3 regions of the Paracoccus jiaweipingae genome follow, and region 3 is predicted to be linked to each of the others. Evidence: riboswitches for the same ligand, from Rfam matches in the RefSeq annotation. Region 3 holds a riboswitch; each other region holds the start of a gene.
What was found. A riboswitch is a leader RNA that binds a small molecule or an ion and turns the genes downstream of it on or off. The one in region 3 is predicted to bind cobalamin.

Region 1: linked by a shared signal. The riboswitch ahead of nrdH (glutaredoxin-like protein NrdH) and the one ahead of ACFXP9_RS10765 (energy-coupling factor ABC transporter permease) in region 3 are both predicted to bind cobalamin.
Region 2: linked by a shared signal. The riboswitch ahead of ACFXP9_RS03985 (ABC transporter substrate-binding protein) and the one ahead of ACFXP9_RS10765 (energy-coupling factor ABC transporter permease) in region 3 are both predicted to bind cobalamin.

The regions. Positions count from the first base shown of each region.
Region 1 is NZ_JBISBS010000003.1:72,017-79,985, forward strand. It holds gene ACFXP9_RS06460 (ABC transporter ATP-binding protein) at 1-606, opposite strand, end outside; gene ACFXP9_RS06465 (MlaE family ABC transporter permease) at 603-1,733, opposite strand; gene nrdF (class 1b ribonucleoside-diphosphate reductase subunit beta) at 1,881-2,855, opposite strand; gene nrdE (class 1b ribonucleoside-diphosphate reductase subunit alpha) at 2,881-4,986, opposite strand; gene nrdI (class Ib ribonucleoside-diphosphate reductase assembly flavoprotein NrdI) at 5,034-5,417, opposite strand; gene nrdH (glutaredoxin-like protein NrdH) at 5,496-5,720, opposite strand; cobalamin riboswitch at 5,814-6,003, opposite strand; gene ACFXP9_RS06490 (DUF1007 family protein) at 6,203-6,877, shown strand; gene ACFXP9_RS06495 (nickel/cobalt transporter) at 6,862-7,863, shown strand; gene ACFXP9_RS06500 (hypothetical protein) at 7,905-7,969, opposite strand, start outside.
Region 2 is NZ_JBISBS010000002.1:103,702-111,670, forward strand. It holds gene ACFXP9_RS03950 (ATP-binding protein) at 1-324, shown strand, start outside; gene ACFXP9_RS03955 (FliM/FliN family flagellar motor switch protein) at 380-1,597, shown strand; gene infA (translation initiation factor IF-1) at 1,685-1,903, shown strand; gene ACFXP9_RS03965 (Maf family protein) at 2,132-2,701, shown strand; gene ACFXP9_RS03970 (ribonuclease E/G) at 2,698-3,744, shown strand; gene ACFXP9_RS03975 (DNA gyrase inhibitor YacG) at 3,741-3,893, shown strand; tRNA gene ACFXP9_RS03980 (tRNA-Phe) at 3,970-4,045, shown strand; cobalamin riboswitch at 4,183-4,375, shown strand; gene ACFXP9_RS03985 (ABC transporter substrate-binding protein) at 4,512-5,531, shown strand; gene ACFXP9_RS03990 (FecCD family ABC transporter permease) at 5,540-6,550, shown strand; gene ACFXP9_RS03995 (ABC transporter ATP-binding protein) at 6,547-7,314, shown strand; gene ACFXP9_RS04000 (pseudoazurin) at 7,318-7,734, shown strand; gene ACFXP9_RS04005 (class I SAM-dependent methyltransferase) at 7,736-7,969, shown strand, end outside.
Region 3 is NZ_JBISBS010000005.1:211,969-219,937, reverse strand. It holds gene ACFXP9_RS10770 (molybdate ABC transporter substrate-binding protein) at 1-338, opposite strand, end outside; gene ACFXP9_RS10765 (energy-coupling factor ABC transporter permease) at 482-1,159, opposite strand; cobalamin riboswitch at 1,230-1,410, opposite strand; gene ACFXP9_RS10760 (beta strand repeat-containing protein) at 1,512-6,560, shown strand; gene ACFXP9_RS10755 (PP2C family protein-serine/threonine phosphatase) at 6,548-7,423, shown strand; gene ACFXP9_RS10750 (serine/threonine-protein kinase) at 7,470-7,969, shown strand, end outside.

The DNA of each region.
Region 1 (7,969 bases), on a different contig from region 3:
ATCGTGGGTGACCAGAAACACCGACAGGTTCAGGTCGCGCGACAGGCTGCGGATCAGGCGGTCGAACGCATCCGCGCCAATCGGGTCCAGACCGGCGGTCGGTTCGTCCAGAAACACGATTTCCGGGTCCAGCGCCAGCGCCCGCGCCAGCCCGGCGCGCTTGCGCATCCCGCCCGACAGCTGGGACGGGTATTTGTCATTGGCGGACCATGGCAGGCCCGACATAGCGACCTTCAGTTCCGCCAGCGCCGCGCGCATATCGGCGGGCAGGCCGGGAATGGCGCGCAGCGGCACCTCGACGTTTTCGCGCACGCTGAGGGCGGAAAACAGCGCCCCGTCCTGAAACATCACCCCCCAGCGCCGTTCCAGCGCCGCGCGCGCCGGGCCGCTGGCATTCAGCACATCGGTTCCCAGCACCCGGATGCTGCCCGCCTCTGGCCGGCGCAGCCCCACAATCGTGCGCAGCAGCACCGATTTCCCCGTCCCCGAGCCGCCGACCACGCCCAAAATCTCGCCGCGCTTCAGGTCCAGATCCAGTCCGTCATGCACGACATGACTGCCGAACTGGTTGCGCAGGCCCCGGATCTCGATCACGGTTTCGGTCATATCCCCACCTGCGCGAAAAACACCGAAAACAGCGCATCGGCCACGATCACCGCAAAGATCGCCTGCACCACCGCGCTTGAGGTCATCGACCCCAGCGATTCCGCGTCAGACCCGACCTGCATTCCGGCATGACAGCCGATCACACCGATGATCAGCGCGAAAACCGGCGCCTTGGACAGCCCGACAATGACATGATCGACGCTGGTATCGGCAATCAGCCGGGTCTGGAACATCGAGGGCGACACCCCCAGTTCCACCCAAGACATGATCGCCCCCCCCAGCAACCCGGACAAATCCGCGATCAGCGCCAGAATCGGCAAAGTAATGATCAGCGCCAGCACGCGCGGCACCACCAGCACCAGATCGGGGTTCAACCCCAGCGTGCGCATGGCGTCGATTTCCTCGCGCATTTTCATCGACCCGATGGCGGCTGTCAGCGCCGATGCCGTCCGCCCGGCCACGATAATGGCGGTCAGCAGCACCCCCAGTTCGCGCAGGATGGAAATGGCGATCAGGTCGACGACAAACACCTCGGCCCCGAACTGGCGCAACTGCGTGGCGCCCTGAAAGGCCAGCACTACCCCGATCAGAAACGCCATCAGCGCCACGATCGGCACCGCCTTCAGCCCGGTTTCCTGACAATGCCACACCAGCGAGGTCAGCCGGAAATCGCGCGGGTGGCGCAGGCAATGTGCCAGCCCGGCCAGAAACCGCCCGGTATATTCGGCTATGCCCGACAAAAATGCGCCAAAGCCGGTGACCAGCTGCCCCAGCCGGGCCAGCCCGCGCTGCCATGCCGGTGCGGCTTCGGGCGTCGGGTCAGGTGTGGGGATGGCGCTGGCGATGCTGTCGAAAAACCCGGTCAGATCGGCGGGCAGGGCGATCAGCTGTGCGCCCTGTGCGCGGCGCCGGGCCAGATACCACGCCGCCGCCGTGTCCAGACGGGTCAGCCCCGACAGATCCAGCCGCTGTGCCTGTGCCAGATCAGCCGGCAACCGCCCCAGATCGGCCAGCCGGAAATCGCCGCGCAGTACCACGCCATCGCCCTGTCGCTGAACCGACAGGCCGGATGCCTCGGCAGGGGCGGCGATGGGCTGGCCGGGCCGGGACGGGGGGCGTGGGGACATGGCAGGCACCGAAAACCGTTTTCACGGTGATCGCGCGCCCGGCGCGGCTTGTCAAACCCGCGCTTGCGGGAAGGGCGGTGACGTGGCGCCCGGCCCCGTGCACGCCGTTGCGGAACCGGCCCCGGGACGGGCCGGTCCCTGCGGGGATCAGAAATCCCAGTCTTCGTCCTCGGTCGCGACGGCCTTGCCGATCACATAGGACGACCCCGAGCCAGAGAAGAAATCGTGGTTTTCATCGGCATTCGGTGACAGCGAGGCCAGAATGGCCGGGTTCACATCACAGACCTGCGCCGGGAACAGCGCCTCGTAGCCAAGGTTCATCAGCGCCTTGTTGGCATTGTAATGCAGGAATTTCTTGACGTCCTCGGTCAGGCCGACGCTGTCATACAATTCCGCCGTGTAATGGCTTTCGATGTCATACAGGTCGAACATCATCGCGAAGGCGAAATCCTTCATCTCCTGCCGCTTGGCCTCGGACAGGCGTTCAACGGCTTTCTGGTATTTATAGCCGATGTAATAGCCATGCACGGCCTCGTCGCGGATGATCAGCCGGATCAGGTCGGCGGTATTGGTCAGCTTGGCCCGCGAGGACCAGTACATCGGCAGGTAAAAGCCGGAATAGAACAGGAAGCTTTCCAGAAATACGCTGGCAACCTTTTTGCGCAGCGGGTCCGAGGCCGCCTGATATTCATCCACGATCAGCCGCGCCTTGCGTTGCAGATGCGGGTTTTCCTCGGCCCAACGGAAGGCTTCGTCGACCTCGGCGGTCAGGCACAGGGTCGAGAAGATCGAGGAATAGGACCGCGCGTGAACCGCCTCCATGAAGGCGATATTGGTCAGCACCGCTTCCTCGTGCGGGGTCACGGCGTCGGGCATCAGGGAAATGGCGCCGATGGTGTTTTGCACCGTGTCCAGCAGGGTCAGGCCGGTAAAGACCCGGATCGTCAGCTGGCGTTCCTGCGCCGTCAGCGTGCCCCAGCTGGGAATGTCATTGGACAGCGGCACCTTTTCGGGCAGCCAGAAATTGCCGGTCAGCCGGTTCCAGACCTCAAGGTCCTTGTCGTCCTGAAGCCGGTTCCAGTTCACCGCGCTGATCGGGGGCATTTTCGTCTGGATATTCATGGGGTCATCTTTCCTGTGCGCGGCGTCAAAGGGTGCAGGACACACAGCCCTGAACCTCGGTTCCTTCCAGCGCCATCTGACGCAGGCGGATGTAATAGATGGTCTTGATGCCTTTCTTCCACGCATAGATCTGGGCGCGGTTGATGTCGCGCGTGGTCGCGGTGTCGCGGAAGAACAGCGTCAGCGACAGGCCCTGATCGACATGCTGTGTCGCGGCGGCATAGGTGTCGATGATCGCCTCGGCGCCGATTTCATAGGCGTCCTTGTAATAGTCCAGATTGTCATTGGTCATATAGGGCGCGGGGTAATAGACCCGGCCGATCTTGCCTTCCTTGCGGATCTCGATCCGCGAGGCGATGGGGTGGATCGAACTGGTCGAATCGTTGATATAGCTGATCGACCCGGTCGGCGGCACGGCTTGCAGGTTGCGGTTATACAACCCGCCCGCCATCACCTGCTGGCGCAGTTCGGCCCAATCCTCGCGCGTGGGAACGGTGATTTCGAAACGCTCGAACAGCGCCCGCACAGTGTCGGTTTCGGGCAGCCAGTCGCGTTCGGTATAGGTGTCGAAGAAACTGCCATCGGCATATTTCGACTCTTCGAACCCCTTGAAGGACACACCGCGTTCGCGCGCAATCCGGTTCGAGGCTTTCAGCGCGTGGAACAGGATGGTGGCGAAATAGATATTCGTGAAATCAATGCCTTCCGCGCTGCCATACTGGATGCGTTCACGCGCCAGAAAGCCATGCAGGTTCATCTGGCCCAGGCCGATGGCGTGGCTTTCGTCATTGCCGCGCCGGATCGAGGGCACGGAATCGATATGGCTTTGGTCCGACACCGCCGTCAGCGCGCGGATCGCGGTTTCCACGGTGGCGCCGAAATCCGGCCCGTCCATGACGCGCGCAATGTTCAGCGAGCCAAGGTTGCAGGAAATATCCGTCCCCAGATGCTTGTAAGACAGGTCGTCATTATATTCCGAGGCCTCGTTGACCTGAAGGATCTCGGAACACAGGTTCGACATGGTGATGCGCCCCTTGATCGGGTTGGCGCGGTTCACGTGATCCTCGAACATCAGATAGGGATAGCCGGATTCGAACTGGATTTCCGCGATGATCTCGAAGAATTTCCGCGCCCGGATCTTGGTTTTGCGGATGCGCTTGTCATCCACCATCTCGGCGTATTTTTCGGTGACCGAAATTTCCGAGAACGGCACCCCATAGACCTTCTGGATGTCATGCGGCGAAAACAGATACATATCGTCGTCGCGCTTGGCCAGTTCGAAGGTAATGTCGGGCACCACCACGCCAAGCGACAGCGTCTTGATGCGGATCTTTTCATCCGCGTTTTCGCGCTTGGTGTCCAGAAAGCGCAGAATATCAGGGTGATGCGCGTTCAGGTAAACCGCCCCGGCGCCCTGACGCGCGCCAAGCTGGTTGGCATAGCTGAAGCTGTCTTCCAGCAGCTTCATCACCGGAATAACGCCCGAGGACTGGTTTTCGATGCCCTTGATCGGCGCCCCCGATTCCCGCAGGTTGGTCAGCATCAGGGCGACGCCGCCGCCGCGTTTGGACAGTTGCAGCGCGCTGTTGATGCCGCGCCCGATGGATTCCATATTGTCTTCCAGCCGCAGCAGGAAACAGGAAATCAGCTCTCCGCGTTGGGCCTTGCCGGCATTCAGGAAGGTCGGCGTCGCGGGCTGGAACCGCCCGGCGATGATTTCCTCCATCAGGTTCATGGCCATGGTTTCATCGCCCGCCGCCAGCGTCAGCGCCACCATGCAGACCCGGTCCTCATAGCGTTCCAGGAAACGCTTTCCGTCGCGGGTTTTCAGCGTATAGCTGGTGTAATATTTGAATGCCCCCAGGAAGGTGCGGAACCGGAACTTGCGGGCATAGGCCGTGTCCCAGATCTTCTGAATGAAGGCTTCGCTGTATTGGGCCAGAACGTCGGCCTCGTAATAGCCCTCATCGACCAGATAGCCCAGTTTTTCCTTCAGCGAATGAAAGAAAACCGTGTTCTGGTTCACATGTTGCAGGAAATACTGACGCGCGGCCTTGCGGTCGGCCTCGAAATTGATGCGCCCGTTTTCATCATACAGGTTCAGCATCGCGTTCAGCGCGTGGAAATCCATATCCGCGGGCGCGCGCGGGTCGGTCAGCACTTCGGTGCGGTCAAGGCTCAGGTCGTCCAAAATCGTTCCAATCCCTGTCTGACGCGGTCGGTATCCTCGGGTGTGCCGGCCAGTTCGAACCGGTACAGACAAGGCACCCCGCATTTCTTGGTGATCACATCGCCGGCACAGGCGAAAAACTGTCCAAAGTTGCGGTTTCCCCCGGCAATAACCCCGCGCAGCAGGGCGCGGTTGCCGGGATTGTTAAGAAAGTGGATCACGGGCTTGGGCACGGCGCCCCGGCCCGCATCATCGGCATAGGTCGGCACCACCAGCACATAGGGCCGGTCGATCACCGCATCGCGGGTAATTTCCAGCGCCGGCAATCCCAGACGTTCGATGAAGCGCCGGGTATTGCCGGACGCGGTCGAATAATAGGCCAGACCGCCCATATCCCCACCCATGTCATCGCGGATCAACCACCGCCGCGCCCGCGGCCCGCAGGGACCGCCCGCCCGGCCTTGGGTGCCTCAGTTCGCCAGGGCACCGATCATGTCGGGGCGGAACCCGGACCAGTGCTGTTCACCGGCCACGACCACCGGCACCTGACGATACCCCAGCGCGGTCACGCGGTCCATGGCCTCGGCATCCTCGGACAGGTCGATGACGGTGTAATCCAGCCCACGCTGTTCCAGCGCGCGATAGGTGGCGGTGCATTGGACGCAGGCGGGTTTCGAATAAACGGTGATCGTCATTGGTTCGGTCCTTGGTCTGAAGACGGAAAAAGCACAGCGGAATGATGCCGGTCCCAAGGCCCGCGCCACGCCGCCGGACCCTCCGCCCGGTGTCGGTTATCACGCGCCATGGCAGGTCTCCTGGCTTGTGGCGAAGGCGTCAACCCCACCTTCCCGGCCCCCGAAGGGACCAGTGGTAACCGGGGCGACAAACCACTTACAGTTGCGGGGGCAGCGACGGATTTCCACCGGCTTCCCATTTTCACCCCCGGCATCCGGGGGCACCATGACCACATCATTTAGATATGAACTGGCCAAAACTGTCAATATCGTGTGTGTGCCATCGGCTGCTTTTCTGTCACACAGGCTTGATCGGGCGGCAACCGCCGGTTGGGATTGCCGCGCATATCAGGGGGTTGGGGCAAAGATCAAACGCATTTCCCACGCCCATCGCGACCTGTGGCAGATTGCCATCACCTGGGCGCCGCGTTACCACCGCCAGCATGACGATACGCCGCCCCTTTCGCGCCCTGGCGCTTGTTTTCGCGCTGTTATCGGGCGGTCTGCCCGCCAGCGCGCATCCGCATGTGTTTATCGACGCTTCTTTCGCGCTGCTGTTTGACGGGCAGGGGCGGCTGGCGGCGATTCGGGTCTATTGGCTGTATGACGAATTCTATTCCCTCTCGATGATCGAGGACGCGCAGCTGGACCGCGACGGCGATGGCGAGCCGGACCCGGCGCGGCTGGCGGCATGGGCGGGCCATGATGTCGATTGGGCAGCGGGCTTTCCGGGCGATTTCACGCTGGAACAGGGTGGTCAGCCGCTGGCGCTGGACCGGCCTGTCGATCACAAGGCGGTCTGGCGCGATGGCCGCATCCTGACCATCCATACCCGCCCGCTGCATAAACCTGTGCCGGTGACGCGCGCCGCGCCGGTGGTGGCGCGGGCCTATGACCCCAGCTATTTCGTGGCCTATGACACGCCCGCCGACCCGGTGGTCAAGGGCCGCGACGATTGCACCATCACCCGGCGCAAGCCCGATGACAGCGGCCAGAAGGAATTGCTGGCCGAATTGTCCAGGCTGGACATGCAGACCGATTCCATCACCTTCATGCAGATGCCCGATGTGGGCGCGGCCTTTGCCGACCGGTTCGAGGTCACATGCGGCGCGCGCTGATCATTGCGCTGGCGGCGCTGCTGGCGCTGGGGCTTGGGTGGGTGCTGCTGCACCCGGCGGCGGTGTCGCAATGGGCGGCCACGCATCAGCGCGATGTCCAGAACGCGCTGGCCCGCGCCTTGCGCGCGCTGAAGGCGGGCGATGGCGGCGCGTGGCTGCTGTATCTGGGGCTGTGCTTTGGCTATGGCTTTGTTCATGCGGTGGGACCGGGGCATGGCAAGTTTCTGGTCGGCGCATACGGTCTGGCCCGCGACATTCCGGCGCGGCGGCTGGCAACGGTGTCGGCGCTGGCCGCGCTGGGGCAGGGGCTGATGGCGATTGCGCTGGTCGGGGCCGGGGTCACGGTGCTGAACCTGTCGCGCCGCCACATGACCGAGCTGGCCGAACAGCGTCTGGCCCCGCTGAGTTTCGCGCTGATCGGGCTGATCGGGCTGTGGCTGCTGTGGCGGGGCGCGCGGCGGTTGTGGCGGATGCGCCCGGCGCGCGGGGCGGGTCCGCACCATGCTGCCGCCTGCGGCCATGATCACGGGCATGACCACCACCACCATCATCACCACGATCATCACCACGATCATCACCACGACTACGATCATCACCACAGCGCGCCTGCCGATGCGGCGGTCTGCCCCGATTGCGGTCACGCCCATGCCCCCAGCCCACAGGCCATTGCCGCCGCGACCGGCTGGCGCGACATGGCGGCGCTGATCGCGGGCATTGCCGTGCGGCCTTGCAGCGGCGCGGTGTTGCTGTTGGTGCTGACCTGGCAGATGGGTATTTTCGCCGCCGGCATCTGGGGCGCGCTGGTCATGGCCATGGGCACGGCGGCGCTGACGGCGATGGTGGCAACCGCCAGCGTCACCCTGCGGCGCGGCGCGCTGGCGACGCTGACCCAGGCCCCGGCGCTGCGCATCGCCGCCGCCCTGTTCGAGCTGTCAGCCGGGCTGGCCATCGCGCTGCTGGCCGCGCTGCAACTGGGGCTGGCCTGAGGCCGCCCCCACGGGCCCACGAACCCACGGGCCCACGGGCCTTAGCCCGCGTCAGCCTGATCCATCAGCCCGCGCACCCAGCGTGCGCTGGCCCATGCCGCCGGAA
Region 2 (7,969 bases), on a different contig from region 3:
ACCTCGAACCGGCGCCACCTGATGCCGCGCGACATGATCGAAAACGAACGCTCAAGCGCCATCAACCCGGCCGAGGCGGTCGAGGAAAAAGTCTCGCTCTCGGACCGTTTCGGGCTGTGGCTGGGGTTCCATCCCTGTTCGCAGGACGATTACCTGACGATGATTCGCGGCTATTGCGATGCCTGTGGCGTGGCCATCGACGACGACACCCTGCGCGCCGAGGCGATCGAATGGCAGGCCACGCGCGGGTCGCGTTCGGGGCGTGTGGCGTGGCAATATTTCACCGATCTGGCCGGACGGCGTGGAATTTCGCTGACGCGGTAACTGAATCTCAACCTTTTGGTGCGACGGTGGCCCGAACAGGACGATTCGGACCATCATGACCAACGCGACAGATCAGCATCAGACCGGGACACTGGCCGCTTGGGTCAGCGCGCGTGACCAGAACCGCGCCGATCAGGCGCCCCCGGCGCCCCCTGCCACCCCGGTCCCGCGCGGTGCCGACCATCTGGCGGCCGAGGCGATTGCAAAGGCCGCACAGAAAAGCCTCAGGATGCCGGTCTATGTGGAATCGGCCCGTATCGCCGCGCGCAGTCTGGCGGAAATCGGGGAATTGCTGCCGGAACGCGCGCTGCTGGCGGTGCTGCAATCGGATGCCGATTCCGTGGGGGTTCTGGCGCTGTGTCCGGCCACCGTGGCCTCGCTTCTGGAAATGCAGACCCTTGGACGGGTCACCGCGCGCAGCGTGGCCCATCGACGCCCGACGCGCACCGATGCCACCCTGTGCGCTGATTTCATCAATCGCAGTCTGGGCGAATTATCTGCGGCGCTGCACGACCATGCCGATACGACCAGCTTTGCGGGCTATCGCTATGCCAGCCATATGGATGACCCACGCCCCCTGCTGCTGCTGCTCGAGGATCGCAGCTATCAGGTGCTGCAACTGACCCTGCGCTATGGTGAGGGGGGGCAGCGCGATGGCCAGATCATTATCGCCATCCCGGTTCTGCCATCGGGGGCGCGGGCGGGCGTGTCAGCCACCGGCACCCTCAGTGCCTTGCCCCCCGGCCTGCCGGGACCGGCGCCGGCCAGACAGGCCGGGACTGGGACTGAGGCTGGGACTGGGGCGGTGGGCCTGCACGAATCATTGCGCGCCGCGCCGGTGCAATTGCAGGCAATGCTGGCGCGGCGCCGTATCAAACTGGGCGATCTGCGGCGGCTGAAACCGGGTGACTGCATTCCCCTGCCCCATCAGGCGATCAGCAATGTGCGGCTGGAAAGCCGGGCAGGTCAGTTGCTGGCCCTTGGCAGCCTTGGCGAGGCCGAGGGTTTTCACGCCCTGCGATTGCGCCCTGCCGACAGTGTTGAGGCCGGGACCGGCGCGGATCAGCCGGCTTTTCCCACCGCACAGGCGGCATCGCAGACCGATCTGCCGGGTGACATCGCATCCGCAGACCCGCCCCCCGATGACTGGCCCGAACCCCCGATCGAGGATCTGGAAAACCCCGATCAGTTCCGCCCCGACATTGCCGCCGAAACCATGGACCCGCCTGAGGAAGAGGACGACATGATGCCGATGACGATGCAGATCACTTGACAAAGCGGTTAAGACTTGAAAACCGGCCCGCAAACGCGCATGTAGTCCCCGCCCGCAAGGTCGCGGGCGATAATGGACGGAGTGACCATGGCCAAGGAAGAAATGCTCGAATTCCCCGGCGTCGTGAAGGAACTTCTGCCCAACGCGACTTTCCGGGTCGAGCTTGAGAACGGCCATGAAATCATCGCGCATATGGCAGGCAAGATGCGCAAGAACCGCATCCGGGTTCTGGCAGGGGACAAGGTTCAGGTGGAAATGAACACCTATGACCTGACCAAGGGCCGGATCAATTACCGCTTTAAATAATCGCGGCCTGCGCCACCCCTGGCGGGCGCAAGCCCAAAGGGGCGCATAATGGCGACACAAGACGACCCAATCCCTGACGCCCGATCGGCCGCAACCGTGGTCGCGGCCACCGGCAGCGGGGAAGCCTTGGCAGCCCCCGGTCAGGCCGGGACCGCCGCGGCCAGTCACGCGCCGGCCCCTGAACGCGGGCCACAGCCCGGCCTTGACCCAGCCCGTGATGACCGGTCTCTGGTTCTGGCCTCGGCCAGCCCGCGCCGGTTGGCGCTGCTGGCGCAGATCGGCTATCGCCCCGCCCGCATCGCCCCCGCCGATATTGACGAGACACCGCATCGCGGCGAACCCCCGCGCGCCTTTGCCGAACGCATGGCCCGCGAAAAGGCGCTGGCCGTCGCCCACGGCCCGGATGAACTGGTCCTTGCCGGCGACACGGTCGTTGCCGCTGGCCCGCGCATTCTGGGCAAGCCCGAAACGGCCGACGAGGCGCGTCGCTTTTTACAATTGCTGTCGGGGCGTCGGCACCGCGTCATCACATCCGTTGCGCTGCGCGATGCAACCCGGACGCGCCTGCGGATCGTGGCCAGCACCGTGCGTTTCCTGCCGCTGACCGCCGCCCGAATCGACGCTTATCTGGACAGCGGCGAATGGCAGGGCAAGGCTGGCGGCTATGCCATCCAAGGTGCTGCCTCGGCCTTTATCCCTTGGATTCAAGGCTCATTCACCGCCATTGTCGGCCTGCCGCTGGCCGAAACCTCTGCCTTGCTGGCCTCGGCCGGCCTGCACCCGGAACACCCCGCATGAAACATGTTGTTATCGGCCAATGGCGCGGCCACCCCGCCGCGGCCCTGTTCCTTGACCGTCAGCTGGACCAGCTGATCATCGCCCCTGACGCGCTGACCGCGCTGCCGCCCGGCACCATTTGCCGTGGCATCGTCGACCGCTTGGTCAAGGGACAGGGCGGCGTGTTCCTGCGCCTGCCCGAGGGGCAGCGCGGATTTTTGCGCAGCAAGGGCGGCCTGCGCGAGGGGCAGCCGCTGATCGTGCAGGTCTCGGGCGTGCCCGAGGACGGCAAGGCGGTTCCGGTCAGCGACCGTTTCCTGCTGCGCGGGCGCCATGTCATTGTGACGCCCGGTGCGCCGGGGGTGAATGTTTCGCGCCAGATCAAGGATGAAGCGCTGCGCACCGCGCTGTCCGATCTGGTGCGCGATCTGCACCCCGGCGATGACAGCACGACTGGCGTCATCATCCGCAGCGCCGCCGCCGATGCCGATGACGCCGACATCACCGCTGAACTGGCCCCGCTGCTGGACCTGGCGCAGGCGCTGACCGCCGATCTGGCCGGGGACCCGCAGATCCTGCTGGACGCGCCCCAACCTACCGATACCGCCTGGCAGGACTGGTCCGACCCCGCCCCCGACGGGATCGAGGATGGGCCGGATGCCTTTGACCACAGCGGCGCCAGCGAAGCGGTTGATGCCCTGCTGTCACCGCGGGTTGATCTTGGCGGCGGGGCCTTCGCCTTTATCGAACCAACCCGGGCCGCGATCTGTATCGACGTCAATACCGGCAGCGACCATTCCCCCGCCGCCGCGCTGAAGGCCAATATCGCCATGGCCCGCGACCTGCCGCGCCAGTTGCGCCTGCGCGGGCTTGGCGGGCAGGTGGTGGTCGATTTTGCCCCGGTTTCCAAGCGCGACCGTGGCACCATCGAACAAGTTCTGCGCGCCGCCGCCCGCCCCGAAGGCGGCGCGATGACGGTCATCGGCTGGACGGCCATGGGCCTGTTCGAGGTCAACCGCAAGCGCGACCGCGTCCCCCTGACACGGCTGGCCGAGGGCGCATGACCCGCTGTCCGATCTGCGGCAAACCCGCCGACCCGAAATTGCGGCCGTTCTGTTCGAAACGCTGCGCCGACATTGACCTGGCGCGCTGGCTGCGCGGCGATTACGCCATCCCCGGCGAGCCGGCGGGAACACCCGAAACCGAGGATTGATTTTTTCCGATTTTGGGCTGGACAGGGCCGGCTGGGTCGGCTACCTACCCGCCTACGCCAGCCGCAAGGCTGCGATGCCCGGATAGCTCAGTTGGTAGAGCAGCGGATTGAAAATCCGCGTGTCGGTGGTTCGAATCCGCCTCCGGGCACCACCTCTCCCCCCCCCCACACACGAAACATGCCCCGCAATCGTTTGCGTCTGGTTCAGACCGGTCTTTTCGCGTCGACCTTACGGCCTGTGCGGGGCATGGCGGCGCGTTCGGGCCATTGCATCGGCGGGGCCAAGCGGTTACAGGCTTTAGCTGTCGGTTTCCGTAAGGAATTGAAAGGGAATCCGCCGCGGTTTTGCCGCGAACCGGAACTGCCCCCGCAACTGTAGGCGGCGAGGAACCAGCGACATGCCACTGTGGGCTTGCCCATGGGAAGGCCGCCAGTCCCCGCGACCCGCCAGTCAGGAGACCTGCCGACATCGTTTAGCTTGAACCGGGCGGGGCGCCCGGAGAGGTGCCAGATGTTGTTTCCCTGCGGCCCCGCCATGCCGGACCCTGCATTTGCGGGGCGATACGGCATGATCCGGCGATCTTTCCCTGCCTTGCCGCAAATCCGGGAATATCATTCATGACCGCTTTTCCGACCCTGCGCCTTGCCGGCGCTGCCGGGCTGTTTCTGGCCGCCACGCTGCCGGCCATGGCCGCGACCACCTATCCGCTGACGCTGGAAAATTGCGGCGTTCAGGTCAGCTTTGACCACGCCCCCGACAGCGCCGTGACCATCGGTCAGTCCGCGACCGAGACGATGTATGCGCTGGGTCTGGGCGACAAGGTCAAGGGGACCTCGGTCTGGTTTACCGATGTGCTGCCTCAATATCGCGCCCTCAATGACGGGATCGAACGGATGGCAGATAACGACCCCAGCTTTGAAAGCGTCGTCGCCAAAAAGCCGGGGCTGGTTGCGTCGCAATATGAATGGTATGTCGGGCCGCAGGGGGTGGTCGGCACGCGCGAACAATTCGCGGATCTGGGTATCCCGACCTATATCATGGCCGCCGACTGTGCCGGGAAGGACAATTCCAAAGGCTCGGACGGGACCCGCGCGGCGATGTTCAGCATGGATAGCGTGTATCAGGGCGTTCGGGACCTTGCCCGCATCTTTGACCACCCCGAAGCTGGCGAGGCGCTGGTCGATCAGCTGCGCCAGCGCGAACAGGCCGCCATCGACAAGGCGGGCGCGCTGGGGGTGCGCGATGTACCGGCGCTGTTCTGGTTTTCCTCGGCCGATCTTCAGGGCGATCCTTATGTCGCCGGGCGCAAAGGCCCGCCGGGTTACATGATGGCGGCGCTGGGGCTGCGCAATGTGATCGAAAGCGACGAGGAATGGCCGACCGTGGGCTGGGAAACCATCGCCCGCGCCAACCCCGCCATCATCGTGGTCGCAAAAATGAGCCGCCGCCGCTTTGACGCCGATGACGTGGACAAAAAGCTGGAATTCCTGAAAACCGACCCGGTGGCCAGCCAGATCGACGCGGTCAGAAACAACCGCATCGTGGTGCTGGACGCGCATTCGATGGACCCGTCAATCCGCAACATCACCGCGATCGAGGAACTGGCGCAGGCGCTGGATGGCTTTGACCTGAAATGAGCCGCAGCATGATGGCTGCCGCAATCTGGGCCGGGCTGGGGCTGGCGGGGCTGGTTCTGGCGTTGCTGGCCGGGGTGGCGCTTGGCGAAACCCCGGTTACCCCGGCGGCCATCCGTGCCGCGCTGGCCAATCACCTGTGGTCGGCGGGGCTGGCGGTGGACCCGATTGAACAGGGTATTATCTGGGCTTACCGGGTGCCGCGCACGCTGGTCGCGGCCAGTTGCGGGGCCGGGCTGGCGCTGGCCGGGCTGGTCTTGCAGGCTTTGGTGCGCAATGCGCTGGCCGACCCCTATCTGCTGGGGGTGTCGGCGGGGGCCTCGACCGGGGCGGTGGCGGTGACGCTGATGGGGCTTGGCGGCGGGCTGATCGGCATGTCCGGAGGGGCGTTTCTGGGGGCGGCGCTGGCGTTTTCGCTGGTGGCGCTGCTGGCGCGGGCCTCGGGCGGGGGGGCGGCGCAGATGGTGCTGGCCGGGGTGGCCGGGTCACAGCTGTTCAATGCGCTGACCTCGTTCCTGATCGCGCGTTCCGCCAATGCCGAACAGGCGCGCGGCATCATGTTCTGGCTGCTTGGCAACCTGTCGGGGGTGCGCTGGCCCGATGTGACGCTGGCCGCGCCGGTGGCGCTGGCGGGGGCGGTGGTCTGTCTGGCGCATATCCGGGTGCTGGATGCCTTTGCCTTCGGTCACGAGGCCGCCGCCGCGCTTGGCCTTGCCGTGCGGCGGGTGCAGCTGGTGCTGATCGGCGCGGTTACGCTGATGACGGCGGTGATGGTCAGCCTTGTCGGGTCCATCGGTTTTGTCGGGCTGGTGATCCCCCATGCGATGCGCTTTATCGTCGGGCCGCGCCATGTCCGGCTGGTGCCGGCGACCGCGCTGGCGGGGGCGGTGTTTCTGATCGGCGCCGATATTGCGGCGCGGATGCTGATCCCCGGTCAGGTGGTGCCCATTGGCGTGGTCACGGCGCTGGTCGGGGCGCCGGGTTTCGCGCTGATCCTGCTGCGCGGAAAGGTGCGGACATGAGGCTGACAGCCCGCAATCTGGGCTGGTCGGTGCGCGGCCGCCCCATCGTCAGCGACGTGTCGCTTGGCATAAATCCCGGCGAGACCTTTGGCCTGATCGGGCCGAACGGGTCGGGCAAATCCACGCTGCTGCGGCTGCTGGCGGGGCTGTTGCCGCGCGCGCAGGGGCAGGTCACGCTGGACGGCACCGACCTGCGCGCCATGCCCCGGCGCCAGATTGCGCGCCGTATTGCCATGGTCCAGCAGCAGGGCGACACCCCCGAGGCCCTGCGCGTGCGCGACGTGGCCGAACTGGGGCGCACCCCGTGGCTGGGGCCGCTGTCGGTGTTTTCGGACCGCGATCACGCCATTGTCGACGCAGCACTGGCCGCCACCGGCATGACCGCGCTGGCGCAGCGGCCGTGGTCGGCCCTGTCGGGGGGCGAACGCCAGCGCAGCCAGATCGCCCGCGCGCTGGCACAGCGTCCGGCGCTGTTGCTGCTGGACGAACCCACCAACCATCTGGACATTCACCACCAGCTGTCGCTGTTGCGGCTGGTGGATGAATTGCCGGTCACCGTGGTCATTGCGCTGCATGACCTGAATCAGGCGCTTGGCTGTGACAGGCTGGGGGTGATGCAGGACGGCAGGCTGGTCACGGTGGGACCACCGCGTCAGGTTCTGACCCCCGACCGCATTGCCCGCATCTTTCGCGTCGGCGCCCGCGCCCTGCACGACCCGGCCGATGACGCGCTGCATTACCGTTTTCACGACCTCAGGGAATGACCGATGAAACCGCTTCTTGCCGCTTTGCTGATCGCCGCCGGCCCGGCGCTGGCCGAAACCCACGATATCGACATGCTGAACCGCGGTGCCACTGGCCCGATGGTGTTCGAACCGGCCTATCTGCGCATTGCGCCGGGCGATACGCTGCGCTTTTTGCCGACCCAGCCGGGCCATAACGCCGCCACGCTGGACGGCATGATCCCCGCCGGCGCCACCCCGTTCAAGTCGCGGATCAACCGCGAATTCAGCGTCACGCTGGATTTGCCGGGCGCCTATGGCATCTATTGCCAGCCGCATCTGGGGATGGGCATGGTGATGGTGGTCGAGGTGGGCGACGGCCCGTTCGACCTGCCCCTGCCCGACAGCCTGCCACAGCGCGCCCGCGACCGCTTTGACGCCATCCTGTCCGGGCGGCCCTGAGATGGGCGACAATTTCCACCTGCGCGAGGAGATCCGCGCCTATTGGTCGCGCCGCGCCGCGCGGTTTGATCTGGCCTTTGGCCACCGCATTTCCGACCGCGCGGCACCGGCATGGGCGGCGCCGATACGCGCCCATCTTGGCCCGGCGCCGCAACAGGTGCTGGAACTGGCCTGCGGCACCGGCGAGGTGACAGCCCTGCTGCACCAGCTTGGCCATCAGGTCACGGCGCTGGAT
Region 3 (7,969 bases):
TGCGCCAGCGCGCACAGGCGGTTGCGCGCAAACACCACCACCGGCCCGGACAGCCCGGCATCGTGCAGCGCCCCCGGATGCGCCATATTGGCCGAGGCAAACAGGTCGGCCGGCAGCCCCTGTTCGATCTGTTGCCGCATCAGCCCGGACGGGCCGAACCGGGTCTGCACCGGCTGATTGGTGCTGTCGGCAAAGACCTGTGCCACATCGCCAAGCGCGGCGGTCAGGCTGCCGGCGGCGACCAGCCGCACCGGCGGCGGTTCGGCCCCGGCGGGGCGGGGGGCGGCCAGCGCCGGGCAAAGCGCAAGCCAGAACAGGGCGGCCAGCAGTCGGGACATGGCGAAACCTTTGCGACAAGGGCCGGGGCGGCGGTGGGCGGGGACCGGCGGCCGGTCGGCAGTGACCGGGCCGGGCATGGAAAAAGGCGCGCCCTCGGGCGCGCCCTGATCGTAAACGGTTGTGACAGATTTGTGAAATCCTGTCAGGCGCTGTGATGCAGGCGATGCGTGACCCAGCCGGACCCGGCCAGCCCGTGCAGGGCCTTGGCGGCGGCCAGAACCGCCAGATCGGCCAGCGGCTCGACAATGATGACCAGCATATAGGCACCGCCGAAGGTCACGATGCTTTGCAGGTTTTCCGACCCGAAACCCTGACCATACAGCGCCCAGAACGCCACCCATGCGACCACCCCGGCCTGATAGGTGGTCGACAGCGCCAGCGCCTGACGATAGCGCAGATCGACATAGGGCGTGTGCGGGGCGATGATGCGACGGGCCAGCGCCTCGACCGCGAACAGCGGCACCAGCAGCGTGGTCACGTTCATGCCGTATTGCGGCAGGTCGAAGGGCGCAAAGAACAGCCCCTGCACCAACAGCCCCAGCGCCAGACCGATGGCCGCGGGTGCCGCGCCAAGGATCAGGAACAGGGTTGAACCAAGGATGAAATGCACCTCGGACACGCCGACGGGGTAATGGGGCAGGATCTCGAAAAAGGTCAAGACGGCGGCGGTGGCGATCAGCGCGCGGCCAGCAAGCGAGATGGCGCCCTGTTCGCGCACCGCATCCACGGATTGCTTGAGGACATAGGCGGCGGCCGTGGCGGCCGTGGCATAGCTCAGCACGATTTTCGCGCCGGCGACCAGTCCGGGTTCGATATGCATGTTCATCCCTCCGTGCCGTCATCCCCGACGGCGAAATATTTGGGGCCGGAAAACCGGCAATGGGCGCGTGGCCCTGTGGCAGGTGACGGCAGGTCTCCTGACTTGCGGGTCGTGGCGGGCAGCAGCCTTCCCAGCCGGGGCCAGTGGCGCGTTGCGGCCCGCTGGCCGCTTACAGTTGCGGGGGCAGTCGCGGCATTTCACCGCGTTCCCTTTTCACCCCTTGGCGGGGGACCGTCATGCGCGAATATCCGCTGGCCGCGCCGGAAAGGCAAGCAAAACTGGCCAGACCACGTCGCGCGCTGACAGGCGTTTCACGCCCTAGTATAGCCGACATAATGGTGTTAAACCGCTGGTGGATGAATACGAGGGCGCGATGCGGGGCGGGCAGGGTCGTTTTTCAGCATGGGTCTTGGGCGGCGCGGCGCTGTCATCCGGGCTGGCCATGTGGCTGGCGGTGTCGGGACCGGCGCTGGGGCGGGTGGCATTTCTGGACAATGGCGCCGGTGACAATGCCGGGCTGGACCCGGTCAGCGGACCGTGGAACCTGACCGATGCGGTCTGGGCCGATGCGCGCGGTGGCGGGCATCTGGCCTTTGCGCCGGGCGATGTCGCGGTGCTGGCCCCGCCGTCCGGCGATGCCCCGGTGGTTCTGACGCTGGATGGCGATATCGCCGTTGCCGGGATGCAGGTGCAGGGTGGCACCTATCGGCTGGGTGGCGGGCGGCTGGTCGCGCCCGCGGGCGGGGTGGCCGAATTGCGCTTTGCCCCGCCATCCCCGTCGCCGCCCGGCGAGGTCGTGCCGGTCGAAACCCCGTCAACGGATCTGCCTGTGCCGATGGTCGTGCCGACGATCCTGCGCGGCCCGCGCCTGATGGAAGGCCCGGCCGAACCCGAGGGCGGTGCCACGCCGTCCGGCACCGGCGACCGCGTCGGGGGGCCGCCGCTGGCGCGGCTGTTTATCGACAGCGCCCTGTCGGGCAGTTTCGCGGTGTCCGGGCCGGGGATGGTGACCTATGCCGGGCAATCCGACGCGGCGGTCGATCTGCGCATCGCCGCTGACAGCATCTTTACCCATGCGGGCCAGACCACGGGCCGGTTGCGCAATGCAGGCACCCTGTCGGTGCAGGGCCGCCATCAGGGCGATGCTGACAACAGCGGCACGCTGAACATCGCCGGCACCGTGACCGGCACTGTCAGCAATGACGGCCATCTGGCGATGGGCGGCCAGATCGGCGGTGGGCTGGTCAATCGCGGCACGGCGCATATCGCCGGGCGGATCGGTGGTGTGCTGGACAATGCCGCGCGGGCGGTGCTGTCGCTGGCGGGCGATCTGGCGCTGGACCGGCTTGAGAATGCAGGCACGGTCAGCATCCGCCCCGAGGCCCGCATGACCGCCCGCACCGGCATTTCCAATTCCGGCACGCTGACGGTGGCCGGGGTGCTGGCGGGCGATGTCGATCAGGCGGCGACGGGGACGCTGCGGCTGACCGGGCGGCTGACCGGGGCGCTGGGGAATGCGGGCCGGGCAGAACTGGCCGGGCGGATTACCGGCGACCTGACCAATCTGGAAAATGCCAGCACCAGCCTGACCGGCGATCTGGTCGCGGCGGGCATCCGCAATGCGGGCAGGGTGACGGTGGGCGCGGGGCAGGTGCTGACCGCGACCGGGGTGGAAAACACCGGGCAGATCGACAATGGCGGTCGCCTTGCGGGCGATGTCGTCAACCGGGGCCGGCTGGTTAGCAGCGGCGTTCTGGCCGGGGCGCTGGACAATCGCGGACAGGCCTGGATCGCCGGTCGCGCCGGTCGGGTGACCAATGCGGCGGGCGCCGGGATCGGCATCACCGGCAACACCCGGATGGAAACGCTGGCCAATGCGGGCGACCTGACCGTTGCCAGCGGTGCGCGGCTGGCGGTGGCTGGGGGGATCGGTAATCAGGGCCGCCTGACCAGCGACGGCCTGCTGGTGGCTGATGTGGTCAATGACGGCCAGTTGACGGCGCGCGGCGGCGTCTCGGGGCGGCTGACCAACCGCGGCACGGCCACGCTGGCGGGCAGCACCGGCGCCATCAGCAATGAACGCGGCGCGGATCTGACCGTCAGCGATGCGTTGACCGCGACCCGTCTGGACAATGCCGGTCAGGTCACCGTGGCGCGCGACCGGCGGCTGGCCGTCACCGGCCCCGCCACCAATACCGGGCGCATGGCGCTGGCCGGCACGCTGGAGGCCGACCTGCGCAATGCGGCGGGCGGCAACCTTGGGCTGGATGGCGGCCAGATGGCCGGGACGCTGGACAATGCCGGTGTCGTCGGGGTGCAGGGGCAGGCCCTTGTGACCGGCGATGTAATCAACCGGGGCAGCCTGATCCAGACCGCGCGCGACAGCGTGCTGCGGGTTGGCGGGTTGTTTCGCAATGCCGGGCGGGTCTCGGACGGGGGGCTGGGGCGGTTTCGGATCATCGCGGACCGCATCGTGCTGGAGGCCGGATCGCGCATCACCGGCGCGGTCGAGATGTCGGGCCGGGCGCGCAACCTTGGCAAGATGCGGATCGACAAGCCCTCGGTCATTTCCGACGGGCTAAGCAATGCCAGGGGGGCCGATCTGTCGATCCGCGACCGGCTGGATATGCAGGGCAGCGATCTGGACAATGGCGGCACCGTGATCGTGACCGCGACCGGGGTGCTGGCCGGGGCCGGGCAGGTCACCAATCGCGGGCTGATGCGGGTCGATGCCGGGGGCAGCGCCAGCGCGGACCGCTTTGGCAATACCGATGGCGGGCGGCTGGTGAATGGCGGCACGCTGACCGGGCAGGTGGTGAATTCCGGCCAGATGACCAACCGCGCCGGGGCCACCGTTCAGGGCGATCTGTTCAACGGTGGCACGCTGGTTTCCGACGGACAGACTACCGGGCTGCTGGAAAACACCGGCAGCGCGGCGCTGTCGGGGCAGGTCGGGCGGCTGGTCGGCAAGGCCGGTGGCACCATCCTGACCCGTGGTCAGCTGACCGCAGGCAGCGTGGTGAACGAAGGCGACCTGCTGGTGCGGCGTCGCGACCGGCTGACCGCGACCGGGGGCGTCGATAATCGCGGCACCCTGACCGTGAATGGCGGCCTGACCGGCAATGTCGATAACAGCGGCCGGCTGGAGGCCTCGGGCGTGATCACCGGCGATATCGACAACAGTGGCACCCTGATCAGCCGCCGCCGGATCGCGGGCGATCTGGACAATCGCGGCGAGGCGGTGCTGACCGGGCGTGCCGATGATGTCACCAACCGCAAGGGCGGGTCGCTGACCGTCACCGGCGATCTGCGGCTGCGCAGCCTGACCGGGCGCACGGGTGGAACGATCACCGTGACCGGGGATGGCGCGCTGGCGGTCGACAGCCCGGTGCAAAATGGCGGCACGCTGGTCAATGACGGCGATCTGCGCGGCGATGTCCGCAATACCGGCACTCTGACCGGGACCGGGCGGTTTCAGGGCGATGTGCTGAACAGCGGCACCGCCCGGCTGGACGGCACGGTGACGGGCGATCTGTTCAATGCCGGCGATCTGGCGCTGCGGGGCGGCACGGTGCAGGGCGTTCTGGGCAATCGCGGCACGGCACGGCTGTCGGGCCGGGTGGGGTCGCTGCGCAACGACACCAGCGGCAAGGTCACGATCGAGGGCGATCTGTGGACGGGCGGCCTGTTGAACCGTGGCACGGTCTGGGTGCTGGCCGACAGCGTGCTGACGGCCCGCGATGGCGTCGATAACCGGGGCGAGCTGGCCGTGGCCGGGGGGCGCATTGACGGGCAGGTTCGCAATGGCCGCGACGGTGTGATCAGGGCCGGTGGCCGGACCCGGATCGGGCGCCTGCCGGTCCCTGACGCCCCGGCGCCGGGCCTGCCGGGGCGCGATGCGCTGTCCGCCACTGGCCCCGCGGTGACTGGTCCTGCGGTGACTGGCCCCGCGGCCACCGCCGGGCCCGGATTATACAATGACGGTCTGGTCACCCTCAGCAACGGGCGCGCCACCGACCGGCTGGTGGTTAATGGCGGGCTGACCGGGAATGGCAGCTATCGTCTGGACCTTGATCTGGCGCAGCGCCGCGCGGACCAGATCATTGTGCGCGGCGGCGCGGTGAAAGGGCATTTGTCCTTTGGCTTTGACGTGCTGACGCTGGACCCCGGTTATCGCATCGGAACGCGGGTGAAGGTGCTGGATATCGACGCCGCCTATCGCAGGCAAAGCGATTTTACCTATCGCTTCGACCCGGTCGGGGCGGCGAATGAACGCATCGTCTATTCGCTGGATCAGGACGCGGCCAGTGGCGATCTGGTCATTGTCAGCCAGACCAACCCCGCCATCGGCGCCCTGTTTGGCAATATTGCCCTGACCCAGTCGCTGATCGGGTCGGTGATCAACCGCCCGTCCAGCCCCTATGTCGTCGGGCTGGCCGCCAACCCCGGCGAACGTCACTGCGGGCCGGGTGCCTGGGGTCGCGCCGTCGGCGGGCGGGCCGATGCCACCGGGTCGACCGGCAATGGCATCAACCGCTTCGACAGCCAGATCAGCGCCACCTATACCGGGATGCAGGTCGGTGCCGATCTGGCCTGCGCCGACCGGCCTTTGCAGGGCTGGAACATCGCGCTGGGGGCGATTGCCGGGGTCAATAGCGGGCGCACCAGCCAGCCGGTCTATGCCATCGACCCGTCCAATTCGTCGCGGCTGACCTCGGTTCTGGCCAGCACGACAAGGGCCGATTTCACCCAAAGCTATGCCGGGGTCTATGTCAGTGCCACCCGCGGGCAATGGGCCGCCGACCTGCAATACCGTTACGAGAACACCGATTTCGACCTGCGCAACAGCCCGGTGATCGGGGCCGGGCTGGGGCTGAATGACAGCCGCTTTTCCAGCCGCGCGCGCACGTTCAGCGGCTCGGTCAGTTATGCGTTCAGCCTGCCGCAGCAGGGCTGGCAGGTGGTGCCCACCGCCGGCTTTGCGGTGACGCGGTCGCAATCGGGGTCGGTCCGGTTCGACGACGGCTATCAGCTGGATTTCCGCGACAACACCACCCGCGTCGGCTTTGCCGGGGCCAGCTTGTCGCACAGCCGGGTGCGGCCATCGGGCGATTCGGCGCTGACCACCTATGCCACGGTGACGGTCTATCGTGATTTTACCAAATCCATGCAGTCGGTCTTTTCATGGCAGGGCCACCCCGAGTTCGAGCCGCAGATGCTGAGCTCGGACCATCTGGACACCTATGGCGAGCTGAGCCTGGGGGCGAATTACCTCAAGGTGCTGGATGCCGGCAGCGCCCGCGCCCCGCGCCAGTTCAGCGCCAGCGGACGCATCGACCTGCGCCATGGCGACCAGTTGAACAGCGTCGGCATCAGCGGGCAGGTGCGATGGCAGTTCTAGGCAGCGGTATCGGCGTGTTCTGTGCCCCCTGCGATTGCGGCGGCGGGGCCGATCAGGTGCCGACCGACCTGCATATCGCCTGCGGCGGATGCAGCCATCGCGGCAAGATTCGCGACACGAACGAGGACGACATGCTGTGCCTGCCCCGCGCCGGGTTGTGGCTGGTGGCCGATGGCATGGGCGGGCATCGCGGCGGCGATGTCGCCAGCGCCATGATCGCGGCGCAGGCGGCGACGATGGGGGTGCCGGTTTCCGCACAGGACCAGCGGGCGCGGCTGGGTGACCGGCTGACGCGGGCGCATGACGCCATCCGCAGCCATGCCGACCAGCGCGGGCTGGACCAGATCGGCGCCACGGTGGCGGCGCTGACGGTGTTTGGCAGCGCCTTTGCCTGTGTCTGGGCCGGTGACAGCCGGGTCTATCTGTGGCGCGATGCCGATCTGATCCGCCTGACCCAGGACCACAGCGAGGTTCAGGCCATGATCGCCGCCGGCCTGATGTCCGAGGAACAGGCACGCCGCTGGCCGCGCCGCAACGTGATCACCCGTGCCGTGGGCATCGGCCCGCATCTGCGCACCGAAATGGTGACCGGCGTGACCCGGCCCGGCGACCGCTTTCTGATCTGCACCGACGGTCTGACCGAACATCTTGGCGATGCGGAACTGGCGGCGTTCATGGCCCGCCCCGGCCGCCCGCAAGACATCGCCAGATCGCTGATGGACGAGGCCCTGCGCCGTGGCGCGCATGACAATGTGACGCTGCTGGTGCTGACCTGTCGTCCGGCCAGCAACGGCGGCAAGGCTGATGACGCGCCTGGCGGGGTGGCGGTGGCAGGGGGGGCGGACGATGTCACAGCCCTCTGACCGGCCTGTCACCCCGCCGCGTTCGGCCCCGGACAGAACCCCGGATATGGCCGAAGCCACGGTGCTGGCGCCGCCGCCGGATGCGTCGGCTGATGCGCTGCGTGATGCGGTTGCGGCGGGTGCCGATCTGCCGGCGCCGACGGTTCTGGCCCCGCCCGACCGCACGGTGCTGATGCCCGCCCTGCCCGCCGCCGGGGCGGGACAGTTGCTGGCGCCGGGCGACCTGATCAACAACAATTACCGCGTCGTCAAGCTGATCAGCAGCGGCGGCATGGGCGAGGTCTATCGCGGGGCGAACCAGTTCACCGGCGATCCGGTGGCGATCAAGGTGATCCTGCCCGAACTGGCCCGCGACCCCGCCGTCGTCGCCCTGTTCAAACGCGAGGCCCGGATTCTGGGCCAGTTGGGCGATAATGCCATCGTGCGCTATCACAATTTCATCCATGACCCGGCGCTGAACCGCTATTGCCTGGTGATGGAACATGTCGAGGGGCGGTCGCTGCTGGACCGGGTGCGCAATGACGGCCCGCTGTCGCTGCGCGATGC